DNA from 2 places in the Caldalkalibacillus salinus genome. Region 1 is predicted to be linked to the other one. Evidence: riboswitches for the same ligand, from Rfam matches in the RefSeq annotation. Region 1 holds a riboswitch; the other holds the start of a gene.
The links. Region 1 has a riboswitch for glycine ahead of JKM87_RS02470 (trimeric intracellular cation channel family protein). Riboswitches for the same ligand answer to the same signal wherever they lie in the genome.

Region 1 (9,874 bases):
GTACATCGACCGTGTCTTCAACTATGGTTTCGCCTATGGCCCGAACAAACTTCAACATGAGCACGTGTTGTGGTTAAGTTTAGCAGGCGCGCCTGTAGAGCGATTTACGAAACGTCATTACGATGACATGATGACACATTATTTTAATGTTGGCTTAGCAGATTATGTCGGTATTAAAAGTTCAAAGTTTGAATTGTTTTACCAAACGATACATCCGACACAGGAGCACATTGAAGACCTATTAACACAAGCGTACAAGCTAGGGTTAAATTATCCTAAAGCTTAAGCGCCTATGTTTAATTTTCAAGTAGATAAACTTTTCCATATAAAATTATATTTGCTGTCCATGGTTAAACCGACTTAGAAATCTAGACATAAGTAGTGGCAGTGATATTAAGATGGGGGGGTCTCCTAATCTTGGTGGATGAAGGGTGACGTTCTGATGTGGGACCTTACCCGTAGGTTTAACCGTAATCGGTGATCTTGAACGTCCTCTCAGTGTCTGATGAGGGAGCAGGATATCCTTGGCGTGCATCCCCCAACTGACTGAGGTGGCCATCAAGTAGTAAGTTCCTGGTTGGACATGAGGAAGCACAAAGTGGCCTTCAGAAGAAACGATGGTGCCATACAAAGGTAACCCTTCCGGAATGGGCTTAGCAAACAATCCAACAAATACTATCCCCTTAAAAGGCGTCTCCGTATGAATCGTCCCTTCAATCGTGGGATCATGATGGGGCTTTTGCGCATGCCATCTGGTGAGATTTTGTAGAGAACGTAGTTGTTGATCCGTCTGTAATTGGGACTGTCTGAAGTGTGCAGGTGATACACCCACTCTATCCGTAAAACGAGTGGTAAATGTACCTAAGCTTTGTTGCCCAATCTCTAGTCCAATATCCCGTACACTCAGGTTGGTTTGTAGAAGTAAATCTTTCGCTTTTTGTAAACGTAAGGCGGACACGTAATATAGCGGAGACAAGCCGATTTGCTCTTTGAAGATACGTGAAAAATGGTACGGACTGTAGCCCGCATACTTAGCTAAATCCTGAAGGGCAAGCGGCTCGTGTATCTGCTCATGGATATAAGCGATCACGGCCTGTATTTCTGGATAGGGACCTTTCACTGTTATACGCCACCTTTTATACCGAACATGTTGTATGAAACATAAAAGCACAAAAAGATAAACAGATGAGAACGGATCGTGACGCTGTCTTGCCCCACTTTCCGTTCAGATATAAAACTGATTAATGAGTTATATAGATATGTTCGATAAAAGGGTTACAACTCCTTCCGAGAAACATATCCAAATCAAATATATATTGATGTTTATTCTGCTATCCTTTCTGATTAATGACTCTTAGACGGTGACGTGGTCAATTGTACTCTAGCCTCTGTTATAGCCGTTAAACGGCTCGTGTGGGGAGTGCCCACTGGTGCTTAACGGATACTAATCTTAAGCAGACGATGAATCCGAACAAGAGATACAACTGATAAGGTGCAGTGGCCCAACCCATGCCAATAACGAAACCAGCTAAGACAGCCCATAACACGTAAATATCTTGTTTCAGTACAAAAGGCTTACGCTGGGCAAGAACATCACGCAGGATCCCCCCACCCGCACCTGTAATAGCGGCTGCAAACATAATGGCTACTAACGGGAGCTCTATCGCTAAGGCGTGCATAGCCCCCTGAATAGCAAAGGCAGATAATCCGACAGCATCAAGAATATGCCATTTGCGTAAATGGCCCATAATATGACGCGGTAGAACAAAAATAACAGTGACTGTGATTATTGCGATGGTAAATAGGGTTGTTTGCTGCCATAACTCTGTAATCGGAATCCCGATAAATAAATTCCTAATGGCGCCTCCACCAAAGGAGGTGATAAACCCTAAAATATAAATGCCCACAATGTCATACTTTTCCTCCATGGCTACAAGTGCGCCACTCATAGCAAAAGCGATCGTTCCTATCACATTCAATACATCCCAAACCATGGTACAAACCTCCTCAGCTGTTGAATGATTATCGTGTTATCGCAACCTTCAAAGAAAATTTGTTAAGTCGGACACCACCACTAGATAAAACCTCTGTTTTCACAACGGTATGATTTTGATATTAAATAAAAGCGCAAAAAAGGACAGAAAAAAAGGTGTCATCATCACATTCATGAACCCTTTTCTCTGTCCTTTGACCTGAAAGTTTAGCCTTTTATATGGTCTCACATCATCTGCTATATGTGAACCATGATCATTGACAAACCATCGTAAAAGGCCTACCCCTTGGGTGGCTTGCGAGTCAGCTCATTAAACTGTTCACAAGCACTCTCCAGAGCTGCGTCCAACTGTAGTCTGTTGACCTGAGAGATTCATCTCTTATCTTTTAGAGATTTGCTCCTTCGGCGACGAATGGGCAACACTAGCCGTCCACTCGTACTCTCCCACAGTTATCATCCGCTCGTATTCTTTTTTCTTCACTCAATTTATACTATGGGAGTAAGGCTTGGTTTGTCAATCAATAATTTAATATTTTTGTTTGATAGATACTGATGAGCCTCACCCTCTACTCGTATGCGCCCTAATCTTATCCTCCTACATCTGCTAAACTCTTTTATGATTAGTCGCTATGATATAGATAGCAACGATGGCCATGGCTACAGCGATGCCGGACCCAATATTGAATAAACCTTTTTGTGCATACCAGACGATGGCGTACCCGATCGAACCGGCCATCAGTGCATAATAGAGGAACGCGATTAACGTTTTTCTAATAACGGCGCCTTCCTTACCCACTAAGCCGACAACGGCCGACGCTGCGACAACATTATGCACACAGATCATGTTTCCTGCTGCACCCCCAACCGCTTGAAGCGCCACAATCCATGTCGGGTCTACCCCAATCTGAGAACCAACGTCATACTGAAAGAGTGAAAACATCATATTACTGATGGTGTTACTCCCTGCTATAAAGGCGCCCAAGCCTCCGATAAAGGATGAGAACAGAGGCCAGTATTCACCGGCCAGAGCGGCCACACCGTTGGCCAGCTCAATCGGCATGCCCTCAAAGCCTGCTGCACCCCCACCAGAATTTAAGAACACTTGCACCATGGGGACGGTAAATATAAGGGCTGTGGACGCTGCAATCATCGTTTGACCGGATTGAGCCCACGCTTTCTTGTATGCGCTTACACTCATACCGTGAACAAAGTAGGTGATGAGTGATACGATCACAAAAATCGTCCCCGGTAAGTATAGTGGTTGAAAACTGGCACTAATCTCTGTCCCAAACATGTTGGGGATAGACACCGTCCAAGCCTGCATCCACTCTAAAAACGGAAGGGATTCTAATCTGGTTAACACGAGAAACAACCCTACAAGGATATAAGGGGACCACGCTCGAACCATACTCATGTGCCCGCTTTTATGAGCAATATCTTTAATTTCAATACTTCCCGTCCATTCGGGGTCCCACTTCGATCTCGCTTCGAAGTCCCACGCTTCCTCTTTCGATGGCATGAGGAAACCTTTTTTAGCAGCCGTCACGACGATTAAGAGCCCCACTAAACCACCGACCAGGGAAGGAAATTCAGGACCTAAGACGTTAGCCACAATGAGATAAGGAAGGGTCATCGCAAAGGCAGCAAACAAGGCAAATTTCCACACCTTAACCCCTTCTGAGAAAGACTTATTTTTGCCAAAAAATCTCGTCATGAAGGCGACGACAATTAAGGGGACCAAGGTGCCGACCACCATATGAAGCAGGGCCACTTTTGCTCCGATATCCGTCACTAAGACGAGTAGGTTGTCTGTAATCCCGGCTTGGTCTAACCCCGATTGGACACCGACTAGAATCGGAGTTCCTACAGCACCAAATGACACCGGTGTACTTTGGATTAACATGCCTGAAACGACAGCGGCCATGGCTGGGAATCCTAACCCGACCAGTAATGGGACCGCTACCGCTGCCGGCGTCCCGAACCCAGCCGACCCTTCAATGAAAGAACCGAACAACCAAGCAATAATAATGACTTGTATACGCCGGTCTGGTGAGATATCGGTAAACCCTCGGCGGATGGTTTTAAGACCGCCGCTTTCCTGCAATGTATTCAGGAGTAATATAGCCCCGAAGATAATGTACAGTAAAGTACCAGCTACCACGAGACCATTGATTGAAGCGGCAGCTACATTCGCCCCGGGTACTTGCCATACAAAAAGGGCAAGTAAAACAGCGACCACATATGAAATCGGCATCGCTTTACTTGCCGGCCACCTGAGCCCGACAAGAAAAATAGCCACCACTAAAATCGGTAGAAGTGATAAGAAAGCCAACATTCCCGTACTCATAAGTCAAACGCTCCTTTCTCATTGAACATGTCAAACATCCTTTCCTTTGTTTGTTATGAAGAAACCTCGTTTCTTCCTCGTCGCACAAGTTGACTCATTATGAAGCCACCCTACACGACCACCACTTTTTGAATTTTTAGAAAAATGTAAGCGGTAAATGAGTACTGGATAATCGTGATCACGCCATGATGCCTTATTATGTTGTATGCACCTGGCCTTAACATTAGTACTAGCTCTTCTGGTGACCTGTATAAAAAAACTAGCGTCGTTCGGGACAACGCTAGCTCTCGAGCTTACCTTAAACCAAGTCTCTTAGAAATGTGTTGACCGGTTTCAATCATCAAAGGCTGTAGCTGCTCAAGTCTATCATGAGTCATTCTCACAGAGGGACCTGATACGCTAACGGCACCGATGACATGCCTAGCATGATCAAAAATGGGGACAGCGATACAGCGAATATCGTATTCATTCTCTTCTAAATCTAGTGCGTAGCCTTGCTTTTTTACCTCTATTAACGCTTTGATAAACGCATCCTTATCGATCATCGTATACTCGGTATGCTTAGGCATGCCTTTTCTCTCTAGAATATCTATGACAGCCTGGGGCGGCAGATGGGCAAGGATAGCCTTACCGACCGAGGTACAATGCATGGGCGCCCGCTTGCCGACCTTGGAATGCATACGCAGGGTTTCATTGCCCTCTAGCTTCTCGATGTAAACCACTTCCCCTTGATCGTAAACCACAAGGTGAATCACTTCATTCGTTTCCTCTTCTAGCTTCCTTAAGTAGGGTTGGGCTTCCGCTCTTAAGTCGATCGATTCTAATAGACTCGCACTGAGTTCCAAGCATGTATAACCCAGTTTGTATTTTCCTGTCTCCGTATCCTGCTCAATATAGCCGTATTGTACGAGTGTGGATAAAAGACGATATACGGAGCTCTTATTAATATCCATCTGATTGGCAATGTCTGTGACACCTAGGCCCTCTTTTTTCAAGCTGATGAGATAAACGATATCTAGCGCTCGACCTACGGACTTAACCATATTCTCTCTTGGCACAAGTGTTCATCTCCCTGCTTTATGTGGTGCTTCGTCCAACAGTGTGACAAAAGAAGTCATACTAGATACTACACTTAAGGACGACACTTAGCTAAACGATGATGACCGTTGTTCTGCTGCTCTTTGCTTTGCTTCAAGTCTTCTCTGATGCAGAATGGGCTCTGTATAGCCGTTAGGCTGCTCAGCACCTTTGAATACGAGGTCACAGGCGGCTTGAAAAGCGATGGATCGTTCATAATCGAGGGACATGGGCTGGTAGGCTGGGTCACCCGCGTTTTGTTCATCTACGACTTTGGCCATACGCTTAAGCGTGTCAAGCACCTGTTTTTTTGTGACGATGCCATGCTGTAACCAGTTTGCCATGTGTTGGCTAGAAATACGTAATGTCGCCCGATCTTCCATGAGCGCGACGTGATTAATGTCAGGGACCTTCGAGCACCCGATGCCGAGCGCCACCCAGCGTACCACGTAGCCTAATATGCCTTGGGCGTTATTGTCTAACTCCTCTTGTATTTCATCACTGGACCAGTTTGTTTCAGTGGCGAGAGGGATGTCTAAAAGCTCTCTGCGATAATCTTGGTCGGGGTTGACGAGAGTTTCTTGTACTTCATGGACATCGACTTGATGATAATGGAGCGCGTGTAAAGTGGCCGCCGTCGGTGAAGGGACCCAAGCTGTATTGGCCCCCGCATGGAGTTGGCCTATCTTTTGCTTCATCATGTCCGCCATAAGATCAGGCATAGCCCACATGCCTTTACCGATTTGCGCTCGCCCTCTAAAGCCGCTCTGTAACCCGATATTGACATTAGAGGCTTCATAGCTCTGAAGCCACTTCGATGTCTTCATGTCATTCTTCCGTATGACGGGCCCTGCTACCATGGATGTGTGAATTTCATCACCCGTCCGATCTAGAAAACCGGTGTTGATAAACACCACTCTCTCTTTCACCTGTTTGATACACGCCTTTAAGTTTAAAGAGGTGCGACGCTCTTCATCCATCACACCAATTTTCAGCGTATGTCTATCTAATCCGAGCATATCCTCCACGCGGTCAAAGAGGAGGTTGGCGAACTGCACTTCGTCAGACCCGTGCATCTTCGGTTTGACGATGTACACGGCGCCTTCCCTTGAATTCTGATAGGTGCTCTGACCTTCCAGCAGTGAATGCTTAGCAATAAGACTTGTCACAACGGCATCTAGGATCCCTTCCTGTATGTCCTCACCGTTGTGATCTAGCACCGCATTGTTGGTCATGAGGTGACCAACATTTCGAACAAACATCAGTGAACGTCCCGGAAGCGTCAGCGTTGATCCGTCTATCAATGTATACGTGCGGTCAGGGTTGAGTTTTCTCGTGACCTCTTTATTTCCTTTGGCAAACGTACATGTGAGATTCCCTTTCATCAGGCCTAACCAGTTCCGATAAACCCCCACTTTATCTTCTGCGTCTACAGCGGTGACAGAGTCCTCACAGTCCATTATCGTCGTCAAGGCCGATTCCATCAGGATATCTTTGACTCCGGCTTTGTCGGATTGCCCGATAGGGTGTGTGCGATCGATTTGTATATCAATGTGCAGGCCATTGTTCTTTAATAAGATTGCCGTTGGGTAATCGCTCTCCCCCTGATAGCCCTTAAATGCAGATTCATCTTCGAGTTTCACTGTCGATTGGTCATCTAAAGTGACCTGTAAAGTGCCTTCCTTGACGGCATATTGCTGTGCATCCTTGTGGGAGCCTGATTGTAAAGGGAAAATCTCGTCTAAAAATTGGCGTGCGTAGGTGATCACTTTGTCACCTCTCGTAGGGTTATAGGACGTCGTTCTGTCTGCTCCGTTCTCCTCACTAATGACATCTGTGCCATACAACGCATCATACAGACTCCCCCAGCGAGCATTGGCCGCATTTAAAGCGTAACGTGCATTGTTGACAGGAACGACCAGCTGCGGTCCTGCTTGTTTCGCTATTTCGTCATCCACATTGGATGTGGTGATCTCAAAACCCTCAACATCCGGTTCGAGATAGCCGATTTCCTTTAAAAATGACCGATACGCCTCGTCTTGAACCTGGCCCTGGTTTGCTTTGTGCCAAGCATCAAGCTTGTTTTGTATCTCTTCCCGCCGCTGTAAAAGCTTTTTATTAATGGGGGTTAACTCGCGTACTAGGGCTTCAAATCGTTGCCAAAACTGAGCTTGGTCTACCCCGCTCCCTGGTAATGCCTCTCTATTAATAAAATGATAAAGGTCTTCTGCGACCTGTAGTTGACCCACCTGAACATACGTTGTCATCTTTTTCTCCTCCATTCTGAAAGATATGACTACAAGATTTCTCTCATTCACTCTGTCGCTTATTGCACCCATGCACACTAACGGGATTACACCGATTTTGCTTCCTGCTTGACCTCTGCACAACGCCCCGGTGTGGGAAAAAGCTTACCCGCATTTAATAGCCCCTTGGGATTAAACACGTCTCTTATATCCGTTTGAGCGTTGATCTCCTCTTCGTTAAACACCATACGCATCTCATCTACTTTCTCAATACCAACGCCATGTTCACCCGTGATCGTGCCTCCTACATCGGCACAGGCCTGTAAGCAGGCACTGCCCGCTTTTAGGGCCTTTTCCGTTTCTCCCGGCTTTCTGGCATCAAAGAGGACGAGTGGATGCAGATTACCGTCACCGGCATGAAAGATATTGGCGATGCGCAGGCCGTAAGCTTCACTGATTTCATTAATCTTCTGTAACACTTCAGGTAACTTGCTACGCGGAATGACACCGTCCTGGACGAGATAATCTGGAGAGATAGCCCCCATGGCGCCAAACCCTGTCTTCCGGTTAGCCCACCATCTCGCCCTCTCCTGTTCGTCCTGGGCCACTTTTACCTCTCGTACCTGTCGCTTTTGACATACTTCCAATATCTCCTGTACTTGTTCCTCAATCCCCGCTGCGATGCCATCCACTTCAATTAAAAGCAGGGCTTCAATATCCTTGGGATGCCCAACGGGGAACGCTGCGGCCTCGACACCTTCGATGGCGACCTGATCCATCATTTCAAGCGCGGCGGGGACGATACCGGCCGATACAATGTCCGATACCGCTTGGCTCCCATCGGCGACATTGTCAAAATAGGCTAACACCGTCTTTTTCGCTTCAGGTTCTTTCAGAATCCGTACGGTGATTTTGGTGACGATACCCAGTGTCCCCTCGGAACCTGTGAGTAGCCCCAGTAAATCGTAGCCGGGCTCATCAGGAATCCCGTTTTGGCCTAACGCGATCACATCGCCGTTAGGTAAGACCACTTCGAGTCCTAAAATGTGATTCGTGGTCACCCCGTATTTAAGACAGTGAGCGCCACCCGCGTTCTCAGCCACATTTCCACCGATCGTGCAGCAGTACTGGCTAGACGGGTCAGGAGCATAATAGTAGCCTTGATCTGAGACGGCGTGTGTCAGCTTTAAATTAACAAATCCTGGCTCTACGACCGCCTGCCTGTTTTCCACATCAACACTGAGTAGACGCTTCATTCGCACCAGGCTGATTATCACTTCACCGTTTAGGGGGACAGCCCCACCACTTAGCCCTGTACCTGCGCCGCGTGCCAGGAACGGAAGGTCATGATCATGACAGTATTTGACCGCTCGAGCGACCTCTGCCGTATTTTGAGGGAACACGACCGCTTTAGGGAGGTGGCGGTGAATGGTGAAACCGTCACAGTCATAAGCGAGGAGGTCTTCTTTTTTGTACAGAATGTGACGCTCACCGACGATCGCCGCTAGGTTTTGAATATGAGGATCTTTTGACTTCCTTTTAAAACGCACGCCCTTCCCCCCTTTTTTCATCGTGTGGCACCCATTTGTTGGTTTGCTCCTGTCCGTCCTCTTTTTGATAAGCCCAATCTAGAAGTTGGACGGTATGCACCACCCTCTGATTTCGCCCGTATTTGTGTATACCCACCGCCATTTGTAGCATACATCCGGGGTTACCCATTGCGATCCATTCGACGTCCCTAGGGATTGTGTCCATTTTCAAATCTAAAACGTCACCTGCTGTGTCAGGGTTGGTGATATTGTATATGCCAGCGCTTCCGCAGCAACGATCAGCGTGAGCCATGGGCACCATCTCCACCCCTGGTATGTCGAGAAGGAGCTCTCGAGGTTCTTGACGAATCCCTTGCCCGTGTGCCAAGTGACAGGCATCATGGTACGTTAAGCGTGTTTCATTTAAGGTGGCGCGGGGCACTTGATAGCCGGTGTCATGTAGATACTGAGAGATATCCTCCACTTTTTGAGCAAAATGCTCCGCTTTCTCTCGCCACCCCGGCTCCTCTCGAAAGAGTGCCGGATATTCCTTCAGCATACTCCCACACCCGGCTGCATTGACGATAACCTTTTCAGCTTCCTCGAAGGCTTCAATGTTTTGCTTAGCCAATGCTCGCCCCATCTCCCGTTCTCCAGCATGGACATGAAGGGCCCCACAACA
Region 2 (9,874 bases), 430 kb from region 1:
CTCTGATCAAAAAATAGAAATAAAGCACGTGGCGCAGCATGAGCGCTTGAATCCCCATCAATTTATTATATTTAAAGATGAAATGGGCTCCTCTGCTTCAGCGATTGGGAGAGTGAGTGCAGATCAACAATCTGTTACACTGCTACACCAAGAAGAGCACGTCTGGGGAGTTAAACCGCGAAATGCCCAACAAAAAATGGCCCTAGAATTGTTACTCAATGATGACATCCCTTTAGTGACAATGACTGGTAAAGCAGGTACAGGTAAGACGCTGTTATCCTTAGCGGCTGGATTATATAAGATCGAAGATGAACATCGTTACCAGAAGTTGTTAGTCGCCAGGCCCGTTGTTCCTATGGGCAAAGATATTGGCTTTTTACCTGGGGAAAAAGAAGAAAAATTAAGGCCCTGGATGCAACCCATATACGATAACTTAGAGTTTCTATTTCACGCCAAAAAACCGGGTGAACTTGACCGTATTTTAGCAGGAATGAATCGAACTATTCAGGTCGAAGCGCTGACTTATATAAGAGGCCGTAGCATTCCCGAACAATTTATCATCATTGATGAAGCACAGAATCTGACTAAGCATGAAGTAAAAACGATTATTACAAGAGTAGGTGAAGGGAGTAAGATTGTACTCATGGGCGACCCGGAGCAGATAGATCACCCCTATTTAGATGAGTCTAACAACGGTTTAACCTACGTGGTCGAAAAATTTAAAAGCTATGCCGTCAGTGGTCATATAAAGTTAGAAAAAGGTGAACGCTCTTCCCTCGCTAAACTTGCTGCACAAATTTTATAACGGTAAAATACAGACAAAGACAATAACAGAGGTGGTAATAAGATGAACCTATGGATGGAACCTTTAGGGCCTTTACAAACAAACGGTTATGTACTCTCTAATGATCAAAAACAAGGAATCATTATTGACCCTGGGATGAACCCTGAAGCGATGGTAGAGCACGTTCAAGATTTGGATATCAAAGCCATTCTCCTTACGCACGCCCATTTTGATCATATTGCGGGTTTAGAACACGTTCGCCAGCAAACTGGCGCGCCAGTGTATATTCATAATCTTGAACAGAAATGGTTAACAGATCCTGACCTGAATGGGTCCAGTCGGTGGAGTATGGTCACTGAGCCCGTTATCTGCCAGCCAAGAGACCAAGGTCTAGAGGATGGGCAAGCATTGACGATCGCAGGTATCGATATGAAGGTGATGCACACACCTGGACATTCTCCTGGTAGTGTCTCCTTCTACATAGAACAAGAAAATCTCGTCATTGCAGGAGATACGCTATTCTCTGGTTCTATCGGCAGAACGGACTTGCCTGGTGGGGACCATGTCAAACTTTTAAATAGTATTAGAGCGTATATCTTAACGTTACCTGAAGAAACGATCGTCTACCCGGGGCATGGTCCACAGACGACGGTGGGACAAGAAAAAGCAATGAATCCATTCTTGAATGAGCGTTAGGCGATGGCTTTACTGAACCATATCGTCAGTAAAATAAAACAGCGGCCATCTCAATCCATCTCCTTTTATGAGTACATGCAAGACTGCTTGTACCATCCCGTATACGGTTACTACATGCGTGAGGAACGAAAGATTGGTAAACAAGGCGATTTCTATACTTCAAGCGATGTTCATCCAGTGTATGCACGCGTCTTAGCCGATATTTTTGTACAAGTGGTGCAACAATCTCGTCAGCCTGTATCCTTTGTAGAAATGGGAGCGGGCAAGGGCACGTTCGCTAAACAGATGTTAGATGCCTTACAAGCTGAGTATCCATCCGTATATGAACACACACAGTATGTGATTATTGAAGTAAGCGGATACCATCGACGTGTCCAGGGTGAGTTACTTAACGGACATGATAACAGGGTGGTGTGGACCACGCTCGCCGACCTCAGCGACCTGACCCAGGACAGACAGGTTTTCTTTTACAGTAATGAACTCGTTGATGCCTTTCCCGTTCATGTGCTTGAACAACGTCCTGATGACAGAAGATATGAACGCTTCGTTGGCTGGGATGAAGGTCAACAACGATTGACGGAAAAATGGCTACCGTTAGAAAGGGATGATATACATCACTATCTTGATAAGCATGGCTTCAAATTATCAGAGGGACAAAAAATTGAAGTGTGTCCCGATATGTGCCAATGGCTAGCTGAAGTAACAGAGGCTGTGGAAGAAGGCATGTGGATAACGGTGGATTACGGTTATTTAACAGAAGAGTATCAGCACCCAGCAAGAAAAGACGGTACCTTATTGTGCTACGATCGTCATCAGACGGACGATCGACCTTTGGAAAGACCGGGAGAGAAGGATATAACCGCTCATGTTCACTTCGAAGTATTAAGGGATGAGGCGATAGAGCGGGGCTGGACTGAGTTAGCGTATCTCCCTCAGCATCAGTTCTTATTGCAAGCGGGAATCCTAGACCAGTACACAGAACAAGCGGGTGGGGACCCTTTTCAGAATGCGACTTTACGCAAGAATCGAGCCATCAGACAATTTGTGTCTCCAGAAGGCTTAGGGGCGACCTTCAAAGTGCTCATATTAGCAAAGGGTGCACCTGCTCAGCAAAGTTTTTCGTTTCTCAATGCGTTTAAATTTAGGCTATAGTACGACGCTATTAACAAGATGACAAATACGTAACAAAAAAAGACACGGGTGTTTCATTCCCGTGTCTTTTCTCCTGTTTTTCACTGTTTTTTCATGGTAAGCGTAATACTTAAGACGATAAGTCACCCATTCGTCCCATGGATCATGCTCTCTCCGTCACATCATAAACGTTGTGTAATATGTAAATCCAACAAAGAATAAGACGAGGTAACCAGCGAAAATATAGATATAACCTCTCTCAGAGAAATTCATATAGCTAAGGGCTAAGAATATAACGGTTTGAGCAAAAAATAATAAGGCCATTCCTTCCATATGTCCCACGAGTGCTAATATAGCGGTTACGGCCGTCCAAAATGCAAAGACGCGATACATACGTGGCATGTTGTTTTTCCTCCTTTACATCTCTCACCAGCATAGATATTCCTATTATAGATGAGTTTTTGGAGCTTGTAAACGTATATTCACAGAAGAAATAATGTCATATTTCTGAACAATCGTTGAAGCACGAAAGCACACAGGCATCCCAGTTATGAAGAACATAAGGCTGGGTATATGCTTGCTGTGTGGGTGTGTTGTGTGTGTTATCTTTAAACCGGAGGGACTTGAATGTTTTTATGTATGTTTATAGCTGTGACCACACCGGATGTGATTCCACTATTCCTTTCCAAAAAAGAAATGGCTGGGAAGACAGGATTCGAACCTGCGCATCACGGAGTCAAAGTCCGTTGCCTTACCACTTGGCTACTTCCCATCGACATTTTTTAGTATGGACGCTAACGCGGAATATATACACAAAAAACAAAGATTAATTCAAGCCCCACAGGATAAATCATGATGAGGGTGGCAAAAATATAAATAAGTAGCTAGGAAAGGATGTGTCTCTGTATGTCTTTTCAAGACCTGGTCAAATTTATGACCCAGGAGTTCGTTCAATACATGGATACACCAAGAGACGAGCGACTGAGGCAGAAGTCAAAAAACAAACAAAAAAACTGGAGTCAACAGTGGTTTGGGGTTATCCCAACCGCTATCAGTATGTTATTTAAACGTCATTAACTTTAAGGGTGATGGAGACTTAGCGTATCGCCCTCATGGTCAAAATCATGCCTTGACCTTATTTAGTATCAGTCTCAATGGACGTAAGATACTGTAACCCTAAGTAGCGAATACCTGCATCCTCTAAACCAACGAATAACGTCATAGGCTGTTCCGTTCTCTCTTTTAAGTGAGTGGGACCCTGGTCCAGATGGGGCGTCCCTTTTTCCCAAACATGAAAGCCAACGACATCATATATCGCTCTAACTTGAGGTAGGATATAAGTGTCTAAATAAGTCACCGTATTAATCGTTGCATCAAATATAGCGGCATCGGTGACCGTATGGTGTATGTCATGCTGTGATAAGTCCTCTTTGTCAACTTCATCCATTGGGGAGCCGTTTATATCGCTTACGGAACCCGATATTTTAGCCATACTAGTCCCTTGGTCTTTGTCCACACGGTGTACCTTCTGTAAAAGGTCAACCTTAGCGCCCTTTGGTTTATCCACAACGATATCCGTTTCAATATGTTCATAAGCCTCATGCGTGAAGAAATCATGTAGGACGTTATCTACCTCATATCCCCAAAACAGCCCAGCATAAAGGATAGGCCCTGAAGATTCGTAAGGCTCTTCTAACCAACCTTGGAGTGACTGTTGGTATTGTTGACCGTATTCCATTAAGACAAATTCATGATGATCGTCATCTGCTTGTCCGACGATCAGATAACCAACTTCCTGACCTTTATTCACCAACAGTACGACCCATTGGCGACTCCCTGGCCCCATTGGGTACGAATCCCAATTTGCCTGCTTCCAGCTCGTAAACTGCTCATCTTGATGGGCGATCTGATCAATCCACTCCTTAACTTGTTGTTCAAATCTATCCTCCCAAGGTCCTTGAACTGTATGAGTGTCTTGAATGAATGGCGCTGTTTCTTCAGTGGTGACTGGCTCCTCTATCCCTACTTGATCTTCTTCGTCAACGGTCTGTGATACAACAGCGTGGGGGACGAAGATGATACCTAGAATGAGAATGCCTATAAAAAAACTGATGGCAAAGCGTGGTTGGCTCATCATGAGTTCCGTCACTCCTTCTCATTTCAATCTTTCATACGTTAAAAACAATGCGCTAAAAAACAAAAAACTCCTGTCACGCATCATAGCTGTATCACAGCTGAATAGGGTAGGACAGGGGGCGCATGACAGGAGGGGGAGAAAAACAAAGTACTGGCAAGAACACATGGCTGTTGTCTGTTTAACTTACCAGTGTATGCTCATTGTATCGCGTTTATGTTCAATTTCTTGTAACTCCATGTCGGGTGAGATTACACTATTTAGCACTAGTTTTCTCGAAACATCGTTATTGGGTGGGTTTGGAGGTAGATGTAGCCGACATTTATCGGGTTCACTTCTATCCGTGGACGGTAATATTCTACCTCCTCTAATCTCGTATCTAGAGTCGCGCGTGTCTCTTCACTAGCATTTTCAAAGAAAGAAGTAATCAGCCCACGCTCTTCATCAAGACGCTTATTCGCTTCTTCGGCCCATGTCGTATCCTGGCTCTCTAAAAAGTCGTTAATATGGTCTTCAATGCGTTGAATAGCAGAGTTTAAGGAGAAGATGGGCCGTAGCGTGAAATGATAATCAGGAATCTTTGGAGATAACGCGTAATGTTCTATTGCTTTGTCAAACTGAGTCATCATTTCTCCGTTAAATAAATTAAAACCTAAGGGATAATAAATATCTTTTTTTTGGTCGCTGATAAAGGAAATGCGATAATTGATGAACAACCAGGGAATCAGCCCTTGTGTACGCCTCGATTGATCAACAACTTCGTACAAGCGAATGAAGCTACCGTTCTTCTTCGCTGATTGAAAGATTTGGTGTAGACGCCAGCAACCGAACTTAATCAGTTCACCGCGCACGTGATCGGGTACATTTTCATCGTCTAGTACGAAGGTCAGTTGCTGTGGTTGAGGTTCGGCGCCCGTTTTCTCTACAAACATCCAATAATAAGGACGGTTGGTAATTTCTTTGTCTACATCCACCGTAAGCTGTGCCCGGATATAAGTCGGGTCCTGTTCTAGAATCGTACATCCTGTTTCACGGAAAAAGCGCTCGATATAAGTGTACATCTCTGATTGATTCATGGTAACGATAACTCCCCTCGATCCCCTTGATCCGTTTTGCTTTGTTTGACATCCTCTTGAATGCTCTGGATATACTGTGTAAAGTTTTCTAGCTTAATTTCAACCTCTTTGTTTGAATCAGACTCTAAAAAGATATCCGTTAGGCTATCTTCGATGGAGTGCTTGAGCTTCATCTTGTCGATAATTTCGTCCAGCTCTCCAATGACCATCTCAAAGAGATTAATTTTCTCATAAAGAAGAAATAGTATATATTCTTCAATCGTCCCTTTGGTGGACAGGTTGTATATATGCACGTCTCGATTTTGGCCTAAGCGGTGTATTCTACCGATACGTTGCTCCACGCGCATGGGGTTCCAGGGCATGTCATAATTGATAATGTGGTTGCAGAACTGCAAGTTAATGCCCTCTCCACCAGCCTCAGTGGCGATCAGGACTTGAGCTCTTTGCTGGAATAATTCTGTCATCCAATCTTTTTTATTACGTTTGAATCCCCCTCTGAATGGGACAGACGTAATGCCATTTTCATATAGGACTCTTTGTAAATAGTCCTGCGTCGCACGATAACCAGTGAAAACAATGACTTTATCGTCAATCTGCTTAATCAATTCCATCATTTTTTCAGCCTTAGAGTGTGTATTGATGGCTTTAATCAAGCTCATTAAGTCCCATATTTTTTGTCTCATGGGTGAGTCTGGCGCACTCTTCTGATACATTTGATAGAGCGTGAGGAACGTGGCTTCGCGACTGCTACAAATTTCCCTTTGTAACGTAATTAAAGAAAAGGCGTTGCTAGCCCCGTTAGTTTGTTTATATTTTTCTCGTACAAACGAGGTCACTGCATTGTAAAGTTTACGTTCAGGCTCAGATAAGTCGAGCTGGATATTATTCACATAGCGTTTCGTGAAGGCAATGTCCCCATCCTTACGCATGTTGCGAATCATGACTTTTTCCAACAGGGCATGCAGTTGCTCGTTGTTCTTAGACTCTCTTTTACCTTTGACATAGTTTTTACTGAAGGAAGCTGTGTTCCCCAATATGCCTGGGCGAAGTAGAGAGACGAGATTAAATAGCTCTTGTATCTCGTTCTGTACCGGCGTGGCCGTTAAGAGTAAGCAATATTTCTTTTTCAATTGGTTCATGAATTCGTAGTTTTTAGATTTGCTATTCTTTAATTTATGAGCTTCATCCACGATGATCATGTCGTAGTCCTGCTCTAGTACATGATCGCGATGCGGAGGTCGCTTAGCCGTATCCATTGAAGCCACTAGAATGTCGTACTGCTTCCACATGTATTCTTTTTTTTGTGCCATAGCTGGGATGGCAAACTTTTGTGTCAGCTCCCTTGTCCACTGTATGACCAGTGAGGCAGGGACTAAGATTAAGGCTTTCTTTACGAGTCCACGCACCATATACTCTTTTAAGATCAGGCCAGCCTCTATCGTTTTTCCGAGTCCTACTTCATCGGCCAATATTGCTTTGCCATGCATGTCCGTGATCACTTTTTTAGCCGCTTCAACCTGATGGGGGAACGGCTCTAACTGAGGGAGATGACGAAGACATTCGAGCGTGTCGAAATCCGAGATCATTAAGCTTTTTTCTGCCTGTAAAGCGAGATCAAATAACGCTTGTTTATCCCAGGGGCCATCGTTTTTTATTTTATGCTGCATTTCAGGTAACCACTCGTGATTAAAATGCACTGGAATATTCACGCTAACACACCCTTTATTCAAAGTTTTTGTCTTCTGTTCGGCCTGGGCTTCATGCGCTTAAAAAGAAGTGGAAATCGCAAGAGAATAATGATAGGATAGAACTGTGAAAAATTTGACGTTTAATGTCTAGTATGGTCAAGAAAAGTAAATTGAATACGGGCGAATGATTGTAAGGGGAGAGACTGCGAAAGGCCATCCATACCTTATCGTAGCGCCGAAGGAGCAAGCCCTCATAAGGGGTGAATCTCTCAGGCAAAAAGACTCTTACAGGACGCACCTCTGGAGAGCGCCTCCTTAAAGAGGCCACCAAAGGGGAAACCCTACTGTTGACAGTCATTGCTTCATAGGGGTAACTCTCAGGTACAACGGACAGAGTATACACTTGGATACAATGTATACGTCTGTCCTTTTCTTTTGTCTTGATTTTGACCATTAAAAAGCTAAGTGAATACATATATTCATCCTATTTGGAGGTGTAAGAATGGCAGAATTAAAGCGTACTCCTCTGTATCCGGTTTATGAAACATACGGGGCCAAAACGGTTGACTTTGGCGGCTGGGAGCTACCTGTACAGTTTTCTAGTATCAAGGAAGAACACCATGCTGTCCGTACAACAGCAGGGTTGTTTGACGTCTCGCACATGGGTGAGGTTGCAGTAAAAGGACCTGACGCTTTTAGCTACCTACAGAAGATGCTCACCAACGACGTGTCAAAACTCGTGGATGGTAAAGCACAGTACACGATTATGTGCTACCCAGACGGAGGGACAGTGGATGATCTCATTCTGTACAAAAAAGCAGACCATGATTACTTAATCGTCATCAACGCGGCGAATATTGACAAAGACGTTGAGTGGCTACAGAAGCATGTTGAAGGTGATGTGGAAGTAGAAGATGTCTCTCATCAATACGCACAGGTGGCCATGCAGGGTCCTGTAGCAGTAGACGTCTTACAACAGTTAACGGACGAAGACCTGAGCGCCATTACATTCTTTAAGTTCAAAGATCATGTTCAATTAGCCGATGTCAATGTTCTCATGTCACGTACCGGTTACACCGGTGAAGATGGGTTTGAAATTTACGTGGCACCGGAAGATGCGCCCCACCTATGGGAAGAGATTCTCAAAGCGGGTGAAGACAAAGGGGTTATCCCATGTGGTTTAGGGGCAAGAGATACGTTGCGTTTTGAAGCTAAACTACCGTTATATGGGCAAGAGATAACAGCCGATATCTCACCGATTGAAGCGGGACTCGGCTTCGCTGTCAAAACGAACAAATCGGAAGACTTTATCGGTAAGGATGTATTAAAAGAACAGAAAACGAATGGTGCACCAAGAAAACTAGTGGGTATTGAGATGATTGAACGTGGTATCCCTCGTCACGGTTACCCCGTGTACGTGGAAGATAATCAAATAGGAACAGTCACTTCAGGGACTCAATCTCCAACGCTGAAAAAAAACGTAGGCCATGCGCTCTTAGATCAAGCATACACAGAGATAGGGCAAGAAGTATCTGTGCATATTCGAAACAAACAAGTTAAGGCCCAAGTGGTACAGACACCATTTTATAAAAGACAGAAGTAACCTTTGAAACGGGTTACTGTCATGCTAATGACAGAAAGCCCTGAGCAAGCCATAGGTTAACCTTTTGCCACGGTGAGAGAGACCGTCGCAAGCAGACAAAGAGGAGGGGTTATGGATGAAGCATCGTTATCTACCAATGACAGACGTCGATCAACGAGAGATGTTAGAAGACATCGGCGTCTCTTCAATAGAAGACTTATTTGACGATATTCCTAAAGATATTCGTTACAACGGAGAAATGAATATATCCGCTTTAGATGAAACAGCATTGACACGTTATATGATGCAGCTCGCTAACAAGAATGCTGATACGTTGACGTTCACGTCCTTCTTAGGGGCAGGCGCCTATGATCATTACATCCCTAGTGTTGTGAATCATGTGATCTCCCGTTCAGAATTCTATACGGCTTATACGCCATATCAGCCGGAAATCAGCCAAGGGGAGCTTCAGGCCATATTCGAGTTCCAAACGATGATATGTGAGCTGACGGGCATGGACGTCGCCAACTCCTCTATGTACGATGGCCCAACGGCCTTAGCCGAAGCGGCAGCGATGGCCTCCGGGATCGGCAAGCAGAAAAAAATCGTCGTTTCTGAAGCTGTACACCCTGAAGCACGAGCGATCATCCACACTTCAGCTCAAGGTTTGGGCTTAGATGTAGTAGAAGTACCCGTTCGAGCTGGCGTAACGGACCTTGTTGCTCTAGATCAAGCGGCTGATGAAGAGACGGCAGCGGTTCTCGTTCAGTATCCGAATTTCTT

Region 2: another riboswitch for glycine. It lies ahead of gcvT (glycine cleavage system aminomethyltransferase GcvT); the one in region 1 lies ahead of JKM87_RS02470 (trimeric intracellular cation channel family protein).

The regions. Positions count from the first base shown of each region.
Region 1 is NZ_JAERVL010000001.1:529,096-538,969, reverse strand. It holds gene JKM87_RS02480 (NAD(P)H oxidoreductase) at 1-286, shown strand, start outside; gene JKM87_RS02475 (helix-turn-helix domain-containing protein) at 332-1,120, opposite strand; gene JKM87_RS02470 (trimeric intracellular cation channel family protein) at 1,401-1,994, opposite strand; glycine riboswitch at 2,179-2,331, opposite strand; glycine riboswitch at 2,335-2,450, opposite strand; gene JKM87_RS02465 (L-lactate permease) at 2,598-4,340, opposite strand; gene JKM87_RS02460 (IclR family transcriptional regulator domain-containing protein) at 4,634-5,398, opposite strand; gene JKM87_RS02455 (malate synthase G) at 5,486-7,684, opposite strand; gene JKM87_RS02450 (FAD-linked oxidase C-terminal domain-containing protein) at 7,771-9,213, opposite strand; gene JKM87_RS02445 ((Fe-S)-binding protein) at 9,203-9,874, opposite strand, start outside.
Region 2 is NZ_JAERVL010000001.1:94,298-104,171, forward strand. It holds gene JKM87_RS00395 (PhoH family protein) at 1-805, shown strand, start outside; gene JKM87_RS00400 (MBL fold metallo-hydrolase) at 848-1,480, shown strand; gene JKM87_RS00405 (class I SAM-dependent methyltransferase) at 1,484-2,632, shown strand; gene JKM87_RS00410 (DUF2626 family protein) at 2,789-3,013, opposite strand; tRNA gene JKM87_RS00415 (tRNA-Gln) at 3,309-3,383, opposite strand; gene JKM87_RS00420 (YqzE family protein) at 3,518-3,688, shown strand; gene JKM87_RS00425 (hypothetical protein) at 3,747-4,748, opposite strand; gene JKM87_RS00430 (YqhG family protein) at 5,012-5,821, opposite strand; gene JKM87_RS00435 (DEAD/DEAH box helicase) at 5,818-7,488, opposite strand; glycine riboswitch at 7,694-7,804, shown strand; glycine riboswitch at 7,808-7,905, shown strand; gene gcvT (glycine cleavage system aminomethyltransferase GcvT) at 8,012-9,112, shown strand; gene gcvPA (aminomethyl-transferring glycine dehydrogenase subunit GcvPA) at 9,228-9,874, shown strand, end outside.